DNA from 4 places in the Arthrobacter sp. N1 genome. Region 3 is predicted to be linked to each of the others. Evidence: riboswitches for the same ligand, from Rfam matches in the RefSeq annotation. Region 3 holds a riboswitch; each other region holds the start of a gene.
The links. Region 3 has a riboswitch for S-adenosylmethionine ahead of NVV32_RS05020 (bifunctional o-acetylhomoserine/o-acetylserine sulfhydrylase). Riboswitches for the same ligand answer to the same signal wherever they lie in the genome.

Region 1 (4,782 bases), 460 kb from region 3:
TCCATCTCGTGGGTGATGAACACGACCGTGAGATCGAGGTCGTCGCGCAGTTCGCGGACGAGTCCGACGACGGAGCGCGTGGTGTCCGGGTCCAGCCCGGACGTGGCTTCGTCGGCCAGGAGGATGGAGGGACGCAGCGCGAGCGCCCGGGCGATGCCGACGCGCTGGGCCTGCCCGCCGGAGAGCTGGAACGGGTAGTGGCCCGCCTTGTCGGTGAGTCCCACGCGCTCCAGCAGTTCACCGACCCGGCTCCTCGTCTCCTGCGGAGTCACTCCGAGGAAGTCGAGGGGCAGGGCGATGTTCTCGGCGGCCGTGCGGCGGCTGAGCAGGCTCGAGGACTGGAAGACGGTGCCGATCCGGCGCCGGGCGTCGCGGAGGCGCTTCTCGGGCAGGCCGGAGAGGTCCTCACCGTTCACGACGACGGACCCCGACGTGGGGCGTTCGAGGAGGTTGATGCACTGCGCGAGGGTGCTCTTGCCGGCACCGCTCGGGCCGACCACGGCGGCGATCCGCCCGGTGGGCACCTCGAAGTCGAGGTGGTCGAGCACGGTGACGGCGGCGTCGCCGCGGCCGTAGGTCTTGGTCAGGTGTCTCAGCGAGATCATGGGGTTCCTCGGGAAGGTCGAGCGGGTCGGGATGGGCTGGAGTGCAAGCGTCGCGGGCGCCGTGGATGTGCGGTCGGACGGGTGCGCCAGGGGCGAGCGGGAGCGGGGTGTCGCGGAGGTGCGGCGGGACGGGTGCGTCAGGGGCGGGCGGGCTGGAGCCGGTAGCCTGCACCGCGGTGCTCGGCGGGAAGCCGGTCACCCTTGCCGAACAGCTTCTGGCGGAGCGTCCCCTCCGCGTAGGCCGTCGGATACGCGCCGCGCTTCTGCAGCTCGGGCACCACATGGGTGATGACATCCTCGAAGGAGCCCGGCGTGATGGCGTAGGCGAGGTTGAACCCGTCCACGTCCGTCTCCTCGACCCAGGACTGCAGCTCGTCGGCCACCTGCGCGCCGGACCCGACGACCCTCGGCCCCAGCCCGCCGATACCGGCCCACGCGGCGATGTCGCGGACGGTCCAGGGGAGGCCGTCGTCGTTCACTTTCTGGAAGTTCGCCACCGCGGACTGGATGGCATTGGACTGCACAGTGCCGATCGGCTCGTCGGGGTCGTAGACGCTGAGGTCGATGCCCAGCCAGCCGGAGAGCAGGACGAGCGCGCCCTCGTAGCTGACGTACTGCTGGTAGTCGGCGTGCTTGGCGTGCGCCTTCTCCTCGGTCTCGTCCGTGATGACGGTCAGCATCGTGTAGATGCGTACGGAGTAGCGGTCGCGCCCCTCGGCCTCGACGGCGTCGCGGATCCTGTGGACGGCGTCCTTCAGGAGGGCCTTCGTGGGCGAGCCGACGAAGACCGCTTCCGCGTTGCCTGCCGCGAAGGCGATACCCCGCGGGGAGGCCCCCGCCTGGTAGATGACGGGGGTGCGCTGGGGCGACGGTTCGCTGAGGTGGATGCCGGGAACGGTGAAGAACGTGCCGTCGTGCTGGATCTCGTGGACCTTCGCCGGATCGGTGAAGACGCCGGTCCTACGATCCCGGACCACGGCGTCGTCCTCCCAGGAGCCTTCGAGGAGCTTGTAGAGCACCTCGAGGTATTCGTCGGCGTGGTCGTAGCGCTGGTCGTGCTCCAGCTGGTCCTCGTGGCCCATGTTGCGGGCCGCGGAGGGTAGGTAGCCGGTGACGACGTTCCAGCCCACGCGGCCGTCGGTCAGGTGGTCGAGGGTGGAGAGGCGCCGCGCGAAGGGGTACGGGTGCTCGTAGGCAGTGCCGGCCGTGACGCCGAAGCCGAGGTGTTCCGTGACGAGGGCCATCGCGGAGACGAGCAGGAAAGGGTCGTTGACCGGCGTCTGCGTCCCCTGGCGCAGGGTCGCCTCGTTGGAGCCGCCGAAGACGTCGTAGGTGCCGAGGACGTCCGCGATGAAGATGCCGTCGAACAGGCCCTTCTCCAGGGTCTGCGCGAGGTCCGCCCAGTAGCGCAGGTCCTTGTAGCGCCAGGACTGGTCCTCAGGGTGCCGCCAGAGACCGGGCGACTGGTGGCCCCCGCAGTTCATGTCGAAGGCATTGAAGCGGATACGGCGGGGTGCAGAGGTCATGAAGGATCCTCGTGTCCGGGGCACTGCCGGAAGGAAGCGCCATACTTGCCCGCACGGTGCATGACGGGCCGAATCCTCACCTGGGGCACCCCGCTACAGCGAGAGGGTTGCCGTCCAACAAACCAGGGTTTTGCGTTGGAACTCTTGATTCTGCTCCCGAGCCTAAGGGCGAGGCCCTGCAGGCGTCCATCGGCCGTCGTCACAGAACGTCACGAGGCAATGTGGTGGACGGCCCGCCGGGCCGGCCTCACCTCAGGTAGGACGCCCCGTTGGCGTCCACCACGGTCCCGCTGACCCAGAGCGGCGCGTCGGTGGCGAGCCAGCCCACCGTCCGGGCGATGTCCTCCGGCGTCGCCACGCGGTTGAACGGGCTCTGCGCGCGCACCGCGTCCCCGCCCGGACCGTCGAGGACGGTCCTGCCCATGTCGGTCTCGACGAAGCCTGGCGCGACGGCGGCGGCGAGGATCCCGTGCGGCGCGAGGGCGACGGCGAGCGACTGCGTCAGTGCGTGCAGCCCCGCCTTGCTCGCACCGTACGCGGGCGTGGCGGGTTCACCGCGGTAGGCGCCCCGGGACCCGACGCTGATGAGGCGCCCGCCCTCCGGACCTGCGGGGCGTCCGACGAGGTGCTGCGCCACGAGCCACGCGAGGTTCGCCGGACCGAGCAGGTTCACGTCGAGGGTGCGGCGCCAGGCCTGTTGCCATTCCTCGAAGGACGTGCCGTCGACGGGATGCGCCTCGAAGATGCCCGCGTTGTTGACCAGCACGTCGATTCCGCCGAGGGAGTCGACGGCACTGTCGACGATGCGCCGGCAGGCGTCAGGATCACCGACATCGCCGACCACGACGGTGTGACCCGCTCCGGGGAGTCCGTCCCGGACGGCCTCCGCCGCCGCCGTGTCCCGCCCCGCGTGCACGGCGATGCGGTGCCCCCGCCCGGACAGGTCCAGGGCGATGGCTGCGCCGATACCTCGACTGGCCCCGGTCACCAGAATGCTCAGTGTCATGGACAGGAGGCTACAACCTGCACGGCCCCCGTACGGCGGAATGGGCACCTGTGGACGGTCGAAGCGATCCGGGGGTGCGTCTTGCTACGCTGGCTGATCAATGCCCCCAGCCGCCGATCGAAGGACTTCGATGGACCCGTTCACCGCGAACTTCGACCGCGGGATCCTGAGACTGCGCTGGCGACGCGGTGTCGAGATCACCCACCCGTACGCCGTCGCCGCGGCCGCGGCCCTCGCCGAGTTCCACGGACCGACGGCCCTGCCGCTCCTCGTCCACATGCACGGAATCACGGGCATCACGCCCGAGGCCCGGATCGGGATGAGCAGCTACCGCGGATTCTCCAGGGTGGCGCTGGTCGGCCAGGACGTCGTGGACGAAGTGATGTCGGGCTTCTCCCACCGCTCCCCCACCGCGACCCGGTACTTCACCTCGGAGACCGACGCCGTCGCCTGGCTCCTCGAATCGAGCTCGTCGCACGCTCCGGCCTAGCTCCCGGAGCCAGGGGAGGAGCCGCGCACGCCCAGCGTCGTGTCGTTGACCGCCTGTCGGCGCGGGTGCCAGAGTGACTCCATGAGCAGCGAGCATCCAGACGTGGCCGTCACCGACAACAAGGCGAAGAGCCGTTACGAGGCAGCACTCGACGGCGATCCGGCGGGCATCGCCGCCTACGAGCTCTCCGATGACACCATCGTCTTCACGCACACCGTGGTCGACGAGGACCTGGAGGGCCGTGGCGTCGGCAGCACCCTGATCCGCCACGCGCTCGACGACGCACGGGACCGGCGCCTGACGGTGGTGCCCGAGTGCGAGTTCGTCGCGGCGTTCATCGACGACCACCCCGAGTACCGCGACCTGGTCGGCTGATCAGCCGGCACGACGTGACGGGCGCATGAGCGCAGCGTCGACGAGCACCTCGGCAGCCCTCCGTGCATGGCCGGCGGCGTCGGAGGTGCGGGCGATCGCCGCCGTCGTCTGTGCACCCTCGGCCAGGATCGACAGCTGCGGGGCGAGATCCGACGGCGCTCCCGCGTCCGCTGCCAGGTGGCCGACGTAGACCTGGAAGGACTCCTTGTGCTTGCGGGCGTACTCGGCGACGTCGGGGCTCACGGCACCCAGCTCCGCGAAGCTGTTGATGAAGCCGCAGCCGCGGAACGAGTCCTGCCCGAACCACTCGGCGAGGTAGTCGAACATCGCCAGCAGCCGGTCCCGCGGTGCATCGGCCTGCCGTACCCGCGCGTCCAGCCCTTCGGTCCATGACGCGTGCCACCGCTCGAGGACGGCCATGACGATGCTGCTCTTCGAGGGGAACTCCTGGTAGAGCTTCTTGAGCGAGACCCCGGCGGCCGTCCGCAGTTCGTCCATGCCGACGGACTGGATGCCGCGCGCGTTGTAGAGGTCATCGGCGGTCGCGATGATGCGCGTCCGCACGTCGTCAGAAGTCATCCAGCCATTCTACTTGTTTTGAGAACGATCGTTCTATACGCTGTGAGCAGCAGGAGAGAACGACCGTTCTCACCGCTCGAGGAAAGGGATCGGATCATGGGTTTCATCAAGGTCGGCACCGAGAACAGCACGGACCTCCACCTCTACTACGAGGACCACGGCGCAGGCCAGCCGGTCGTCCTCATCCACGGCTACCCGCTG
Region 2 (4,782 bases), 790 kb from region 3:
CGCACGCCGCGGCACCCGCGCAGGACGAGGCGGCGCGCCTGGCCTTCTGGGCCGAGCAGGCGGCCCGGCTCGAATGGACCGGACCCTGGGACACACTGCACTCCTTCGCGAAGGCAGAGCCCCGGGCGGACGGGACGCTGAGCGTCCCCGTCATCGAATGGTTCGCCGGCGGAACTCTGAACGTCGCCGTCAACTGCGCGGACCGGCATGTCCGTGCCGGTCGCGGGGACCGCGTGGCCCTGCACTTCGAGGGTGAACCCGGTGACCGCCGGACGGTGACCTACGCGGACCTGCAGGACGAGGTGTGCCGTGCGGCGAATGCGCTGCTCGCCCTCGGGATCGGGAAGGGCGACCGCGTGGTCGTGTATCTCCCGGTCCTCGTCGAGACCGTCGTCATCACCCTCGCGTGCGCGCGGATCGGCGCGGTCCACTCGCTCGTCTTCGGCGGGTTCTCCGCCGAGGCGCTGCGCTTCCGCGTGGAGGACACCGGAGCCAGACTCCTCGTCACCACGGACGGCCAGTACCGCCGCGGAACGGCCGTGCCGGTCAAGGCGAACGCGGACGCCGCCGTGGCGGGCAGCAGCAGCATCGAGCACGTCCTCGTGATCCGGCGCACCGGCTCGGACGTCCCGTGGACGGACGGCCGCGACGTCTGGTGGCACGACGCCGTCGACGCCGCGCCCAGCGACCACGAGCCGGAGGCGTTCGACGCCGAGACGCCCCTGTTCATCATGTACACCTCGGGGACCACGGGCAGGCCGAAGGGTCTGGTCCACACCGCGGGCGGTTACCTCACGCAGGCGTCGTGGAGCTTCGAGCACCTGTTCAGCCACCCCGATCCGGCGCAGCGCGACGACGACGTGCACTGGTGCACCGCCGATCTCGCCTGGGTGACGGCACACACCTACGAGATCTACGGTCCGCTCTCCAACGGCGCCACGCAGGTGATCTTCGAAGGCACACCCGACACGCCCCACCCCGGCCGCCACTTCGAGATCATCGAACGCTACGGCGTGACGAGCTACTACACGGCGCCCACCCTGGTCCGTTCCCTCATGGGCTGGTTCCCGGACGGTGTCCCGTCCACCTGGGACCTCTCGAGCCTCCGCGTCCTCGGGACGGTCGGCGAGGCCGTGAACCCCGAAGCCTGGCGCTGGTTCCGCCGGAACCTCGGCCGCGACGAGCTCCCCGTCGTCGACACGTGGTGGCAGTCCGAGACCGGCGCCACGATCCTCTCCCCCAGCCCCACGGACTCCTCGTTCAAGCCGGGCTGCGCGGCGCGGGCCCTGCCGGGGGTCTCCACGCGGATCGTCGACCGGCACGGCGCGGCGGTGCCGGCGGGCGAGCAGGGCCTGATCGTCGTCGACCGTCACGGCCCTGCGATGGCCCGGACCGTCTGGGGCGATCCCCAGCGCTACCTCGACTCCTACTGGCGGATGTTCGCTGCCGAGGGGTGGTTCCTCGCCGGCGACGGCGCGCGGTACGACGACGACGGCGACACCTGGATCCTCGGGCGCGTGGACGACGTGATCAACGTGTCCGGTCACCGGCTGTCGACGATCGAGATCGAGTCGGCCCTCGTCGCCCACCCGCTCGTCGTCGAGGCGGGCGTGTGCCCGATCGCCCATCCGGTGACGGGCCATGCCATCGCGGCCTTCGTGGTGCTGGCCACCGGTACCGATCCGTCGATCGACGTCTCCGGGACGCTGCGGGCCCAGGTCGCCGAGGCGATCGGCCCGATCGCACGCCCCTCGGCCGTCGTGGTCGTCGAGGACGTGCCGAAGACGCGCTCCGGCAAGATCATGCGGCGCCTGCTCACTCAGCTCTTCGAGGGCACGGAGCTGGGGGACACGACATCCCTGCAGAACGAGGGGTGCATCCCCGGGATCCAGGACGTCCTCCGCCTCAGCGTCCGAGGCGCCACTCCGACAGGTCTGCACCGCGGTTAAACGAAGGAGACGGCAGGCGCCCCGTCCAAGCGCCTGCCGTCTCCCGTGCGTGGTCCGTCCGGTATTAGCCCACCCGGACGAAGGATGCTCCCGGAAGATCCGAGAGAGGGTGCTGCATGGTGGCGTTGATGCCGTTCATGCCGCTGCTGATGACCTGGCCGCCGCCGACGTAGACGGCCACGTGGCCGCCCGTGATGACGAGGTCACCGGGAGCGGGGGTGGACACCTGGGCGCCGAACTGGAAGAACTGCGAGGGGCCGAGATCTCCGACGGAGATACCTGCCGCGCGCAGGGCCTTCTCGACCAGCACGGTGCAGTCCTGCACGGCACCGGCAGCGAGCTGCGCCCGGGCGGAGCCGAGGATGGCGCCCGCGGCGTTGCCCGAGGGAGCGGTCTCGGCGGCGACCGGGGTGATCGCTGCCGAGGCCAGGTAGACACCCGATCCGGCTTCCGTGGACACGGCCGGAGCCGGAGCGATTGCGGCGGCCTGCTGGACGGCAGGAGCAGCTGGTGCTGCGGCGACCGGGGCGGACACCGTCTGGGCCGGCGCCGCGACAGCAGCACCGGCGGCGGGGATGACGATCGTCTGTCCGGGGAAGATGACCGATGCGAGCGAGAGGCCGTTGGCGGTCAGGACCGTGGTGAGCTCGACGCCGTAGCGGGCCGAGATGGCACCCAGGGTGTCGCCGGCGGCGACGGTGTGGGCGGTGCCCGCGGCGCTTGCTGCGGCAGCGGGGGCGACCGCGGCGGTCTGAGCCGTCGTGCCCTCGGCGGTGTAGGTGCCGGCGTGTGCGGTGCCGACGGCGCTGAGGGCGAGGCCCGACGTCACGGCGACGATGGCGACCGGGCGGCCCACGGCGGTGGCTCCGCTCTTCGCGGCGCGGGACAGGCCCTGCAGCGCGAGGTTTCCGTCGACGTCCGCGCGGTGGCGTGCCGGTGAAGTGATTCGTGACATGGTTCTATACCTCTCCCATGCCTGCGGGGTGAGCTGTCGGGTTCGGATGGGAGTCACCCGGCCGCGGGCACCGCCGGTGGGCGGTGCGGTGCGACTTAACCCCGAGGACGCGTGCAGGGATCCTGCGCGTCCGGTGGAACTGATGGTTCCCCCGTCCCTGCCTTCGGTGTATGCGGACGTATCCCGATCGGCGGCAGGGCTCGGCAATCCGTGCGGGAGCGCCCCACGTGGACGGGAGCACCGACTGAGAGTACCCAGCGCTCCGGGCGTTTGTCACATTTCTGTAACGGGGCGTATCCTGCCCTTCCCGCCGGTCACCGATCGCCCTGCGGCGTGCGCTCCCGGCGCGATCCCGCGGAACGCCACCGGCGGAAGGCGAGCACGGTCCCCGTCGCGCTGAGGATCAGCAGGCCGCACTGCTGCACGAAGAACCACACTCCGACGGATGTCCCGCCGATACTCGATGCCGTCACGATGCTGCCGCCCAGGACGAGCGTGAGGACGGCACCGACCCAGCACAGGGTGTTCCACAGGAGGCGCTCCTGCTCGCGCGTAGCAGCCCTCCACTCCTCGGTTCCGCCGTGATCCATGCACCAACCCTAGGCGTACGGACCAGGACTCCGCCCTGACATCCGGCACCACGCAGAACGACACATTGTTTGGATTGTCGCGACCCCGATGTCACACTCGTGCTTGACCATCCCGAGCGGCCGAGAGATCTGGCTCATTGACGCCGCAGCAACCCTGGCCCCCGTGCACCACGGGGACAGTAGGGTGCTACTGCCAGAACGATGGAGGAAGTCATGAGCGTCGCCGACCTGTCCACTCCCCTGAAGTTCGCCTACTGGGTCCCCAACGTCAGTGGTGGTCTCGTGGTCTCGACCATCGAGCAGCGCACCAGCTGGGACTTCGACTACAACCGCAAGCTCGCCCGGATCGCGGAGGACGCCGGTTTCGAGTACGCCCTCTCGCAGACGCGGTACGCCGCCTCGTACGGCGCGGACAAGCAGCACGAGGCCACGAGCTTCTCGCTCGCCCTCCTCGCCGCGACCGAGAGACTCAAGGTGATCGCCGCCGTCCACCCCGGGATGTGGCACCCGGGCGTGCTGGCCAAGTTCATCATCACGGCCGACCACATCTCGAACGGCCGCGCGGCCGTGAACATCGTCTCCGGCTGGCTGAAGGACGAGTTCGTGAACTTCGGCCTCGAGTGGCTCGAGCACGACGAGCGCTATGTCCGCACGGAGGAGTTCATCCGCGTGCTCAGGGGCCTGTGGACCGAACAGGGCTACAGCCAGTCGGGGAAGTACTACGACATCACGGACTTCACACTGAGCCCCCCGCCCGTCGACGTCCCCGGCCGCCCGCACCCGGAAGTCTTCTTCGGCGGCAATTCGACGGCGGCGCAGGCCACTGCCGGCCGGGTCGCCGACTGGTACTTCTCGAACGGGAAGGACCTCGACGGCTTCAGGGAGAACATCGCCGGGGTGCAGGCCTCGGCCACCGCCGCCGGGCGCCGTCCCCGGTACGGGCTGAACGGCTTCGTCATCGCCCGCGACTCCGAGAAGGAGGCGCGTGACACGCTCCGTGAGATCGTGGCCAAGGCCCACCGTCCCGCGGTCGAGGGCTTCCGCGACGCCGTGCAGGAAGCGGGCGCCTCCACGAAGGACGGCAAGGGCATGTGGGCCGATTCCTCCTTCGAGGACCTCATCCAGTACAACGACGGCTTCCGGACGCAGCTGATCGGCACTCCGGAGCAGATCGCCGAGCGGATCGTCGAGTACAAGAAGATCGGCGTCAACCTCTTCCTGACCTGCTACCTGCACTTCCAGGAGGAGGTCGCCGCCTTCGGGACGGACATCCTCCCGATCGTGCGCG
Region 3 (4,782 bases):
GAAACCCAACAGCAGCCGCCGCGAAACTTCTACTTCGCGTAGAAGGCATCGCGCAACTGCGCGTCGAGCTGGTGGATCTCCGTGAGGAAGGCATCGTGGCCCACCGGTGAGGTGATCGTGTGGACGGGCACCTCCCCGGGCAGCCCCGCCGCCAGGCGATGGGACTGCCCGGGGACGTACAGCCGGTCGGAGCCGACCGCCGCGACGAAGAACTGTGCCGGCGCGGCAGCGAGGGCGGCGTCGAGGCTCCCCCGGGCGCGGCCGGCGTCGTGGCTCATGAGCGCCTCCGTCAGGATCACGTAGCTGTTGGCATCGAACCGGTCCACCAGCTTCTCGGCCTGGTGGTCGAGGTAACTCTCCACCTGGTACCGCCCACGGTCGGCGGGCACCACCGCACCGAGGGGTTGCTCGGCATCCTGCTCGCTCCGGCCGAAGCGTGTCTCGAACTCCCCTTCCGAGCGGTAGGTGATGTGGGCGATGCGGCGCGCCAGCCCGAGGCCCGCATCCGGATGCGGACCGTCGTAGTAGTCGCCGCCGCGGTAGGCGGGATCCAGGCGGATCGCCTGCAGCTGCGCCTGGGCGAACGCTATCTGTTCGGCCGAACTGGCGGCTGTGCAGGCGATGACGGCGCATCGCTCCACGCGGTCCGGGTACATCAGGGCCCACTCGAGGGCACGCGCGCCTCCCATGGATCCGCCGAGGACCGAGTGCCAGCGGTGGATGCCGAGCTGGTCGGCGAGCAACGCCTCCGCCCGAACCCCGTCCCGGATGGTGACGAACGGGAAACGGGAGCCCCAGGGGGCACCGTCGGGCGCCAGGCTGGCCGGCCCCGTCGAGCCGTAGCAGCCGCCCACCATGTTGATCGACACCACGAAGAAGCGGTCCGTGTCCACCGTCCGCCCGGGGCCCACGAGCGCGTCCCACCAGCCCTCCTCCTCCGACGCACCGCGTGCGACGTGCGAGCTGCCCGTGAGGGCGTGCTGCACCAGCACCGCGTTCGATGCCTCCGCATCCAGCTCCCCCCACGTCTCGAAGGCGAGCTGCACGTCCGGCAGCGCGCCCCCGGTCTCGAGGGCCAGGGGGCCGATCGGGGCGACGCGCAGGAACCCGTCCCCCGAGGGGCCGGCGTCGTTCCCCTGGTGCAGCGGAGCGGGAGGGTAGGTGGTCACGAAGGGTCAGGCTCCTTTGGCCGCTCGGAAGCCGGCGTCGAGGTCGGCGAGGATGTCGGTGATGTTCTCGAGTCCCACGGACAGGCGGACGAGGCCCGGCCGGACGCCCGCCGTGAGCTGCGCCTCCGCGCCGAGCTGGCTGTGGGTGGTGGATGCGGGGTGGATGACGAGCGACCGCACATCCCCCACGTTCGCCACGTGCGAGTGCAGTTCGAGACCGTCGACGAAGCGCTTGCCCGCCTCGAGCCCCCCGGCGATGTCGAAGCTCACGATCGCCCCCGTGCCGATGCGCCCGTACTTCCGGCCGCGCTCGTACCAGGGGCTGGACGGCAGGCCCGCGTAGGAGACCCGCTCGACGTCGTCGTGCGCCTCCAGCCACTCGGCGACGGCCTGGGCGTTCTGCACATGCCGCTCCACCCTGAGGCTGAGCGTCTCGAGGCCCTGCGCGATCAGGAAGGCGTTGAACGGAGAGACCGCGGCGCCGAGATCGCGCAGGAGCTGCACCCGTGCCTTGAGGATGTAGGCGAGGTTGGCGCCGAGCGGGCTTCCGACACCGAGGTCACGCGCGTAGACGAGTCCGTGGTAGCTCTCGTCCGGCGTGTTGAAGCCGGGGAACCGCTCCGGGTACCGGGCGAAGTCGAAGTTCCCGGAGTCCACGATCACGCCCGCGATCGCGGTGCCGTGCCCGCCCAGGTATTTCGTGGCCGAGTGGACCACGATATCCGCGCCCCACTCGATGGGCCGGATGAGATACGGGGTGGAGAGCGTGTTGTCCACGATCAGCGGGAGCCCGTGCTCGTGGGCGACACCGCTGATGCCCTCCAGATCGAGGACGTCCTGGCGGGGATTGGAGACCACTTCGCCGAAGAAGAGCTTGGTGTTCGGGCGGACCGCCGCACGCCACTGCTCGAGATCGTCCGGGTCCTCCACGAACGTGGTCTCGATCCCGAATTTCTTCAGTGTGTGCCTGAACAGGTTGTACGTACCCCCGTAGAGGCTCGGGCTGGCGACGATGTGGTCCCCCGCCTCGGCGATGTTCAGCACCGCGAAGGTCCCGGCGGCCTGGCCCGAGGCGAGGAGCAGCGCACCGACGCCACCCTCCAGGCTCGCGATCCGGGTCTCCACGGCCTCCTGCGTCGGATTGCCGATCCGGGTGTAGATGGGCGCGAGCTCGGTCAGCGAGAACCGGTTCGCCGCACTCTCGGCGCTCGGGAACACGAACGAGGAGGTCTGGTAGATGGGGAGGGCCCGGGACCCCGTGGCTGCGTCCGGCACCTGGCCGGCGTGGATCTGGCGTGTCTCGAAAGACCAATCGTTGGACATGGTGCTCCCTGTCGGTAGGGGCCCTGCGATCTCCGATGCTCCCGCCGACAGTTCCGGCTCCGGGAGACCGGGCCCCGCAGGAGCCCGCGCTTGAACGACGCCGAACCGGCGCCGGACCTGGTCCTCACCCGGGGCACCCCACCGCGGTTGGAGGGTTGCCGGCCAGCAAGCCGGGGCTTCGTGCTGGCACTCATGACCTGCACCCATGAAAACGTATGGGAGCGTGTCCGGCAACCCGTGTGACCCTCCGTGAAGCCGGCACGGAACGTCGCCCCAGGTGCCCCTCCGGTTCCCGGCGGTGCCTCGCGCCGGCATCCGACCCACCGGCTCTGTGCTCCGCCGCCGCCTCGGACGGCGCTCCGGCAGGGCCGGTGGGCGCTGTCCACGGGTAAGGCGGCCCTAAGTCGAGAGGTGCATCACTTAGTGCCAAAATAACCGCATGCGCCTGGACCACGTCTCTTATGCCTGTGAACCCGATGGACTTGCCGCGACCGCCGACCGGATCTCGGCCCGGCTCGGCATGGAGCCCGTGAAGGGCGGTGTGCACCCGCGTTTCGGCACCCGCAACATGATCTTCCCGCTGGCCAACAGCCAGTACCTCGAGGTCGTGGAGGTGCTGAACCACCCTGCGTCGGACAAGGCGCCCTTCGGCCAGGCCGTCCGCGCCCGCTCCGAGGCCGGCGGAGGCTGGATGGGCTGGTGCGTCGCTGTCGACGACCTGGGCCCGTTCGAGGAACGCCTCGGCCGCAGCGCCGTCCCAGGGAACCGCAAGTTCCCGGACGGCCAGGAACTGACCTGGCAGCAGATCGGCATCAAGGGCCTCATCGCGGACCCGCAGGTCCCCTACCTCCTCCGCTGGGACGAGGGCACCGAGGAACTCCACCCGTCCAAGGCACGCCCGGCGTCGGTCAAGCTCGACTGCCTGACCATCGCGGGGTCCTCCGAGCGCGTCACCGAGTGGCTCGGCACTGCGGTCGAGGAGACGCTCGACGGCGTCCAGGTGCAGTGGATCGCTCCGAACGGCACCCCCGGCATCATGTCCGTGACCTTCGAGACCGGCGAGGGACGCGTCGAGATCTGAGAGCTCGCGACGAGGCGAACACGGAGAAGGACCGGACTGTCGTCCGGTCCTTCTCCGTGTGGCGGCCGTTGTCGACCGCCTCAGCCGGTCAGGCGTGCGTGTAGGTGAGGCAGTCAGCGGCCTCGGCACCCGGACCCACTTTCACGGCCGGCGCGCTGCAGAGGAGATCGTGGTTGAAGCTGCACTCGGAGCGCTGGCAGGCGCCGACGTGCGCGAGCATCTTCGGCAGCCCGCCGCTGATGGACGTGTCGATGAACGTGGCACACGAGGCGTGCTCCTCGCTGCCCGACACCGTGATGGCGACGGCGGTGCAGCCGTCGTGGTTGAAGGAGCAGTTGTGGACACTGCACTCGGAGACACTGGTGACACTGGGGGCACTGGGGGCGCTGCTCATGATTCCTCCTGGCTGGTCCGGTGGGGTCCCTGTCGGAGCCGCCGTTGTCTGTGCCGGATGAAGTGAGCATAAACCCGTAATTAGCGGATAATTTAGTCATGATTCGTGCGCGCAAATGAACAAAGGGAAGCCTTTCTTTATTCAACCGCCAATTCCGATGGCCGGTCCGATGAGCGCGAATCCGACGAAACCGGTGATGTCGATGAGCGCGTGCGCGATCACCAGCGGCATGACACGGCGCGTGCGCGTGTAGAACCAGCCGAACAGCAGACCCATCAGGACGTTGCCGATGAACGGGCCGAAACCCTGGTACAGGTGATAGCTGCCGCGCAGGAGGGCACTGCTGACGACGATGGCGGGCGTCGACCATCCGAGCTCACGCAACCGGATGAACAGATACCCCACCACGATCACCTCCTCCAGCACGGCGTGCCGCACCGCGGACAGGACGAGCACCGGGATGGTCCACCAGTAGGCGTCCAGCGCCGCCGGGACGAGCGCGGTGGTGATGCCGAGCGCCCTCCCCCCGGCGTAGACGCCGAGCGTCCCGACGCCGATGATGCCCGCGAGCCCGACGCCGAAACCCACCGTCCGGAGCGGTTTCTCGAACGTGAACCCGAGCCGGCGGAAGGCGGAGACCCCGTGACCGCCGAGGAGGTAGAGGACCAGGGCCACCGGGACCAGCGCGAAGGCGATGTTCAGGAGCTGGTACGTGAGATCGAAGTACTGGCGCTCGTTGAGCACCGGATTCAGTGTGGTGGTCTGGGCGGCGAGCGGTCCGCGGGTGAGCTTCTCCGCGAGGTTGACGATCGCGT
Region 4 (4,782 bases), 380 kb from region 3:
GGTCCTGGTGCCACCGTCGTCCCTTGCGCCCGGCACCGATGCGTCCCGTCCGTCCGGCACCGATGAGTACCGTGCGCCCGGACCGTCTAAGGGGCACCGATGCTCCACGACGGAAGGACGGCGTCATGCCACCCCTCGGATTCCTGCCCGCGGACCTGCACATCGTCTCGCAGGGCGATCTCCTCCTCCTGCAGGCCGGCGGCACTGCCCGTGACCACCGCACCGGGCCCGGCGCCGGGAGCCGCCGGTGCCCGCCCTGGCCCGACGAGGCGGTCGACCGCGTCCTGGACGAGCTCGAGCGCAGGGACGCCGCCGTGCTGCAGTGACCCCGCCGTGAGTCACTCCCTGCGTTGCCGCGTGACGGTGACGGACGTGACGGACGCGACGGACGCGACGGACGTGACGGACGCGACGGACGCGACGGACGCGCCGCAGTCCCTCGGCATCAGGCGCCCGGCGCCGGCGCGGACCCGATGGACCAGATCCGCGGTGGTACGGCGCCGTTGACCGAATGGTCACCGACGATCCTGGCCTTGAAGACCCAGGGGTTGTGGTTGGCGGCGGTGCGCGCGTTGCGCCAGTGGCGGTCGAGGTTCTTCGCCGTGCTCACGCCCGAGGCCGCGAGGGCGCCGAAGACGTCGGACGTAGCCCGCGTGGCGAGGGCGGACAGGATCACCTGGGCCTTCGCGGTCTCTAGCTCGGCGACGTCGTTGCGCCGCTCGTCCTCGGCCTCGTCATCGAGGAACGCGCCCTCGTAGGCGTGCTGCAGCGCCCGCGCGGCACGCTCGACCGTCGCCTCCGCCGCATACGCGGCCGCGGACACCTCCCCGACGACCTGCAGGATCTGGGGATCGGCCGCGAAGGATGGAGCATTCCCGTGGCTGAAGATCCGCGTCCTGGTCCGGACCTCGCGGGCGACGTCGTGCTCCGCGCCCTTGATGGTCCCGGCAAGGACCGCAAGCAGCACCGCCTGGTAGAACGCGGTCTGGTAGGCGAACCGGGTATCGAAGTCGATGACGTTCTCGGCGTCGACGCGTGCTGCGTCGAACGTCGACGTCCCGGAGCCGGTGGTCTGCTGGCCGAAGCCGTCCCAGTCGTCGGCGTGCGTGACCCCCGGCTGGTGGGCACTGACGACGGCGATCACCTTGACGCCGTTGTCGGTGCGCTGGGCGAAGGTGTCGATCCAGTCGGCGAAGATGCTGCCTGTGGAGTAGTACTTGGTGCCGCTGACGAGGAACCCCCCGGAGTCCGGATCGGGACTGACCTTGGTGATCACGTCGCCGATCGTGACGCCGCCCACCTCGGTCCAGGAGTTCCCGACCGTCTCGCCGTCGACGAACCGCCTGAGCCACGTCTCGCGGTGCGGGCCCGAGGAGACCAGCCGGTCCTCCACGAAGGCGAAGTGGCCACGCAGGGCCTGCGGGATGTTCGGGTCGGCCGCGGCGAGCTCGGTGAGCAGCCGGAACAGCTGGGGTAGGGAGGCGCCGAAACCGCCGGCGGCCACGGGGACCCGGAGGGCGCCGAAGCCCGCGTCGATCAGGGCACGGATCTCGGCGCGGGGGAGTTCGTGCTCACGGTCCCGCCGCGAGGCTCCGTCGGCGATCCTGGCGAAGAGCGGGCGGAAGCGGGCGGCGAGGAGCTCGTAGTCGGCATCGGCAGTGCGGGTGATGTTCGTGATGGTGGTCATGACGGACCTTTCGATGAAGGGATGCAGGGCGGACAGGGCGCGGGAGGGGTGTAGAGCGGTTGTCAGGCGTCGACGGCGACCGGCTGCGCGGCGATGACCGGTACGGGCCGGCCGCCGAGGGTGACGGCGACCGCGAAGAGGGCACCGAGGACCACGGCCGTCGCGATGACGGCCGTCGTCCCGCCCGGCCAGGCGCCGTTGAGGCCGAGCAGCGCGGGGACCACGGTGCTGATTGTGCCCACGAGGATCGCGCTCCAGCCGGTGACCCGCGTGAGGCGCTCCGCGCCGCGGGCGAGGAGCAGGAAGAACAGGGTCCAGAGCGCGGCCCAGCTGATCCAGAGCACCGAGCTCACAGGGTCCTCGCGGGCTGCCGTGCCGGCGAGGACGAGGGCGAGCACGGCGACGAAGCCGCAGAACCAGCCGACGCCGGCCGATCCGAGGCCTGCGACCGAGCCCAGCCCCACGTACAGGTAGGTCAGGCCGAACAGGACGATCCCGGCCGCCGATCCGGCGGCGCCGGGATCGGACGAGGCGACGAGCAGCGCCACGACCAGTTGCAGCAGGCCGATCGCGATGTTGAAGAAACCGGCGTCGCGCGGGGTCACGCGGCCGAGCAGGGAGACGCCGTTGATCAGCAGGGCGGCCCCGGAGAGCAGGAGGCAGATGTACGACATGGGTGTCCCGTCGTCAGGACGCGGACCAGGGGTGCGCGCCGTGCTTGCCCCGACGCGGGCTGCGCGGGGCCTGATCGTCACCTGGGGCACCCCGCCACGGAGGGGGTTGCCGTCCGACGAGCCAGGGCTTCGCGTCGGAACTCTTGATCTGTCCTCCGAGGCTAGGCCGTCCCACCGCCGGTGTGCCGGAATGCGTCGGAGCGTGACCCCCGATGACCTCCGATGACGCCCCGCAGCCTCACGTGGCAGACCGGGATGCTCGGTCCGCCTCGCCCCGGAGACCGGTGCCCGACACCCGTCGCCCGCGGAACATAAGCACCCTTCGCAGTGTTGTAGAAGGTGATGACGATGCCCCAGGAACAGGATCTGACCACGATCACCCCCACGCGCCTGTGGGTCCCGCGCCATGTGCTGATCACGCGTGCAGCCTCCGACCTGCCGCACACCGCGGAGATCGTCCGCCGCTGTGAGGCAGCCGGAGTGGAGGACATCCGCGTCCTCCCCGGTAACGCCCTGACGGGGCTCCGCGGCGCCACGGAACGGGAGACCTATGCGTCGGCGAAGAACACTTTGGCCGTCGTCGTCGCACCGCCCAGTGCGCTGAAGCCCCAGCCGATCCCCCCGAGTGCCGACTGGCGGATCGACCTCGCGAAGGGTTGTCCCGCCCACTGCCAGTACTGCTATCTGGCCGGCTCGCTCCAGGGTCCGCCGGTGACCCGCGTCTACGCGAACCTCGACGACGTCCTCGACGGGGTGCGCACGCACGCCGGCCGGGGTTCCGTGACCAGCGGCACCATCGAGCGAGGTGGCGAGGGCACCACCTTCGAGATGTCCTGCTACACCGATCCGCTCGGCATCGAGAACGTGACGGGCTCGCTCGCGGCGGCGATCTCCCGCGTGGGCTCGGGAGAATTCGGCGAGGACGTCCAGCTGAGGTTCACCACGAAGTTCGACGACGTCGGCGAGCTGGTGACGCTGGATCACGGCGGCCGGACACGGGTGCGCTTCTCGGTCAACGCCGCCGAGGTGGCCAACCGCTTCGAGGGCGGGACGGCCAGGATGCCCGCACGGCTCACGGCGCTCCGCGCGGTCGCGGCGGCAGGCTACCGTGTGGGCCTGACCATCGCCCCCATCATGCCCGTCCCCGGCTGGCGTGAGCAGTACGGCGCGTTGCTCGACGACGTCGCCGCTGCCCTCGACGGCATCGAGGACGTCGACCTCACGGCCGAGATCATCACGCACCGGTTCACGCCCGCCAGCAAGGAGGTGCTGCTCGGCTGGTACCCGCGGACGAAGCTCGAGATGGACGAGGACCTGCGGAGCCGGAAGCGCTCGAAGTTCGGCGGGATCAAGTACGTGTACCCGAAGCAGACGATGAGCGAGATGCGGACCTGGTTCGTCGACGAGCTCGAGCGGCGTGTCCCGGCGGCGCGCCTCCTCTACTGGACCTGATCGGGGCATCCGGGCGTATCCGCCCGGTCCGCTGAAATCCAGGTGCAAGCCCCGTGATAGGACCGCCCCTGGCCGAGCGCCACGGCCTGTCAGCACCCACCGCCCCCCTGGAAACGGGCGGGCCGGCAGCTCTCCCGGGGGCCGCCACGGCGGCCGGAACAGTGCCCCGGGCGTCGTATCATGAAGGGTCAGCTTTTTTCTACCTTGAGGGGCAAGTTGTGTCCACCGTTGAAGACAATTCGGCAACCACAGCACAGACCGGCGGGAGCCGGGTCAAGCGGGGTATGGCTGAAATGCTCAAGGGCGGCGTCATCATGGATGTCGTCACAGCCGATCAGGCCCGCATCGCCGAGGACGCCGGTGCAGTGGCCGTCATGGCGCTCGAGCGGGTTCCCGCGGACATCCGCGCCCAGGGCGGCGTGTCCCGGATGAGCGATCCCGACATGATCGACAGCATCATCGAGGCCGTCTCCATCCCGGTGATGGCCAAGGCACGCATCGGTCACTTCGTCGAGGCGCAGGTCCTGCAGTCGCTCGGCGTCGACTACATCGACGAGTCGGAGGTCCTCACGCCGGCCGACTACACGAACCACATCGACAAGTGGAAGTTCCAGATCCCCTTCGTCTGCGGTGCCACCAATCTCGGTGAGGCGCTGCGTCGCATCAACGAGGGCGCTGCGATGATCCGCTCGAAGGGCGAGGCCGGCACCGGTGACGTCTCGAACGCCACGATGCACATGCGCACCATCCGTGCGGAGCTCAACCGCTTGTCCTCCATGGCCGAGGACGAGCTCTACGTCGCCGCCAAGGAACTCCAGGCGCCCTACGAGCTCGTCAGGGAGGTAGCCTCGGCCGGCCGCCTCCCCGTGGTGCTCTTCACCGCCGGCGGGATCGCGACGCCGTCGGACGCCGCGATGATGATGCAGCTCGGCGCGGACGGCGTGTTCGTCGGTTCCGGCATCTTCAAGT

Region 1: it holds a riboswitch for S-adenosylmethionine, as region 3 does, so the genes downstream of both, NVV32_RS03055 (LLM class flavin-dependent oxidoreductase) here and NVV32_RS05020 (bifunctional o-acetylhomoserine/o-acetylserine sulfhydrylase) in region 3, are expected to answer to the same signal.
Region 2: it holds a riboswitch for S-adenosylmethionine, as region 3 does, so the genes downstream of both, sfnG (dimethylsulfone monooxygenase SfnG) here and NVV32_RS05020 (bifunctional o-acetylhomoserine/o-acetylserine sulfhydrylase) in region 3, are expected to answer to the same signal.
Region 4: it holds a riboswitch for S-adenosylmethionine, as region 3 does, so the genes downstream of both, NVV32_RS06655 (AmiS/UreI family transporter) here and NVV32_RS05020 (bifunctional o-acetylhomoserine/o-acetylserine sulfhydrylase) in region 3, are expected to answer to the same signal.

The regions. Positions count from the first base shown of each region.
Region 1 covers NZ_CP102608.1:647,895-652,676, reverse strand. Annotated here, with positions in the region: gene NVV32_RS03060 (methionine ABC transporter ATP-binding protein) at 1-605, opposite strand, end outside; gene NVV32_RS03055 (LLM class flavin-dependent oxidoreductase) at 743-2,131, opposite strand; SAM riboswitch class IV at 2,168-2,281, opposite strand; gene NVV32_RS03050 (SDR family NAD(P)-dependent oxidoreductase) at 2,379-3,137, opposite strand; gene NVV32_RS03045 (STAS/SEC14 domain-containing protein) at 3,268-3,627, shown strand; gene NVV32_RS03040 (GNAT family N-acetyltransferase) at 3,709-4,002, shown strand; gene NVV32_RS03035 (TetR/AcrR family transcriptional regulator) at 4,003-4,581, opposite strand; gene NVV32_RS03030 (alpha/beta fold hydrolase) at 4,678-4,782, shown strand, end outside.
Region 2 covers NZ_CP102608.1:316,928-321,709, reverse strand. Annotated here, with positions in the region: gene acs (acetate--CoA ligase) at 1-1,949, shown strand, start outside; gene NVV32_RS01585 (C40 family peptidase) at 2,014-2,904, opposite strand; cyclic di-AMP (ydaO/yuaA leader) riboswitch at 2,908-3,083, opposite strand; gene NVV32_RS01580 (hypothetical protein) at 3,219-3,494, opposite strand; SAM riboswitch class I at 3,599-3,702, shown strand; gene sfnG (dimethylsulfone monooxygenase SfnG) at 3,708-4,782, shown strand, end outside.
Region 3 covers NZ_CP102608.1:1,110,464-1,115,245, reverse strand. Annotated here, with positions in the region: gene metX (homoserine O-acetyltransferase MetX) at 30-1,169, opposite strand; gene NVV32_RS05020 (bifunctional o-acetylhomoserine/o-acetylserine sulfhydrylase) at 1,176-2,492, opposite strand; SAM riboswitch class IV at 2,574-2,690, opposite strand; gene NVV32_RS05015 (VOC family protein) at 2,932-3,573, shown strand; gene NVV32_RS05010 (DUF1540 domain-containing protein) at 3,662-3,967, opposite strand; gene NVV32_RS05005 (CPBP family intramembrane glutamic endopeptidase) at 4,109-4,782, opposite strand, start outside.
Region 4 covers NZ_CP102608.1:1,487,389-1,492,170, forward strand. Annotated here, with positions in the region: gene NVV32_RS06645 (hypothetical protein) at 126-326, shown strand; gene NVV32_RS06650 (acyl-CoA dehydrogenase family protein) at 446-1,687, opposite strand; gene NVV32_RS06655 (AmiS/UreI family transporter) at 1,750-2,361, opposite strand; SAM riboswitch class IV at 2,397-2,510, opposite strand; gene NVV32_RS06660 (spore photoproduct lyase family protein) at 2,710-3,813, shown strand; gene pdxS (pyridoxal 5'-phosphate synthase lyase subunit PdxS) at 4,098-4,782, shown strand, end outside.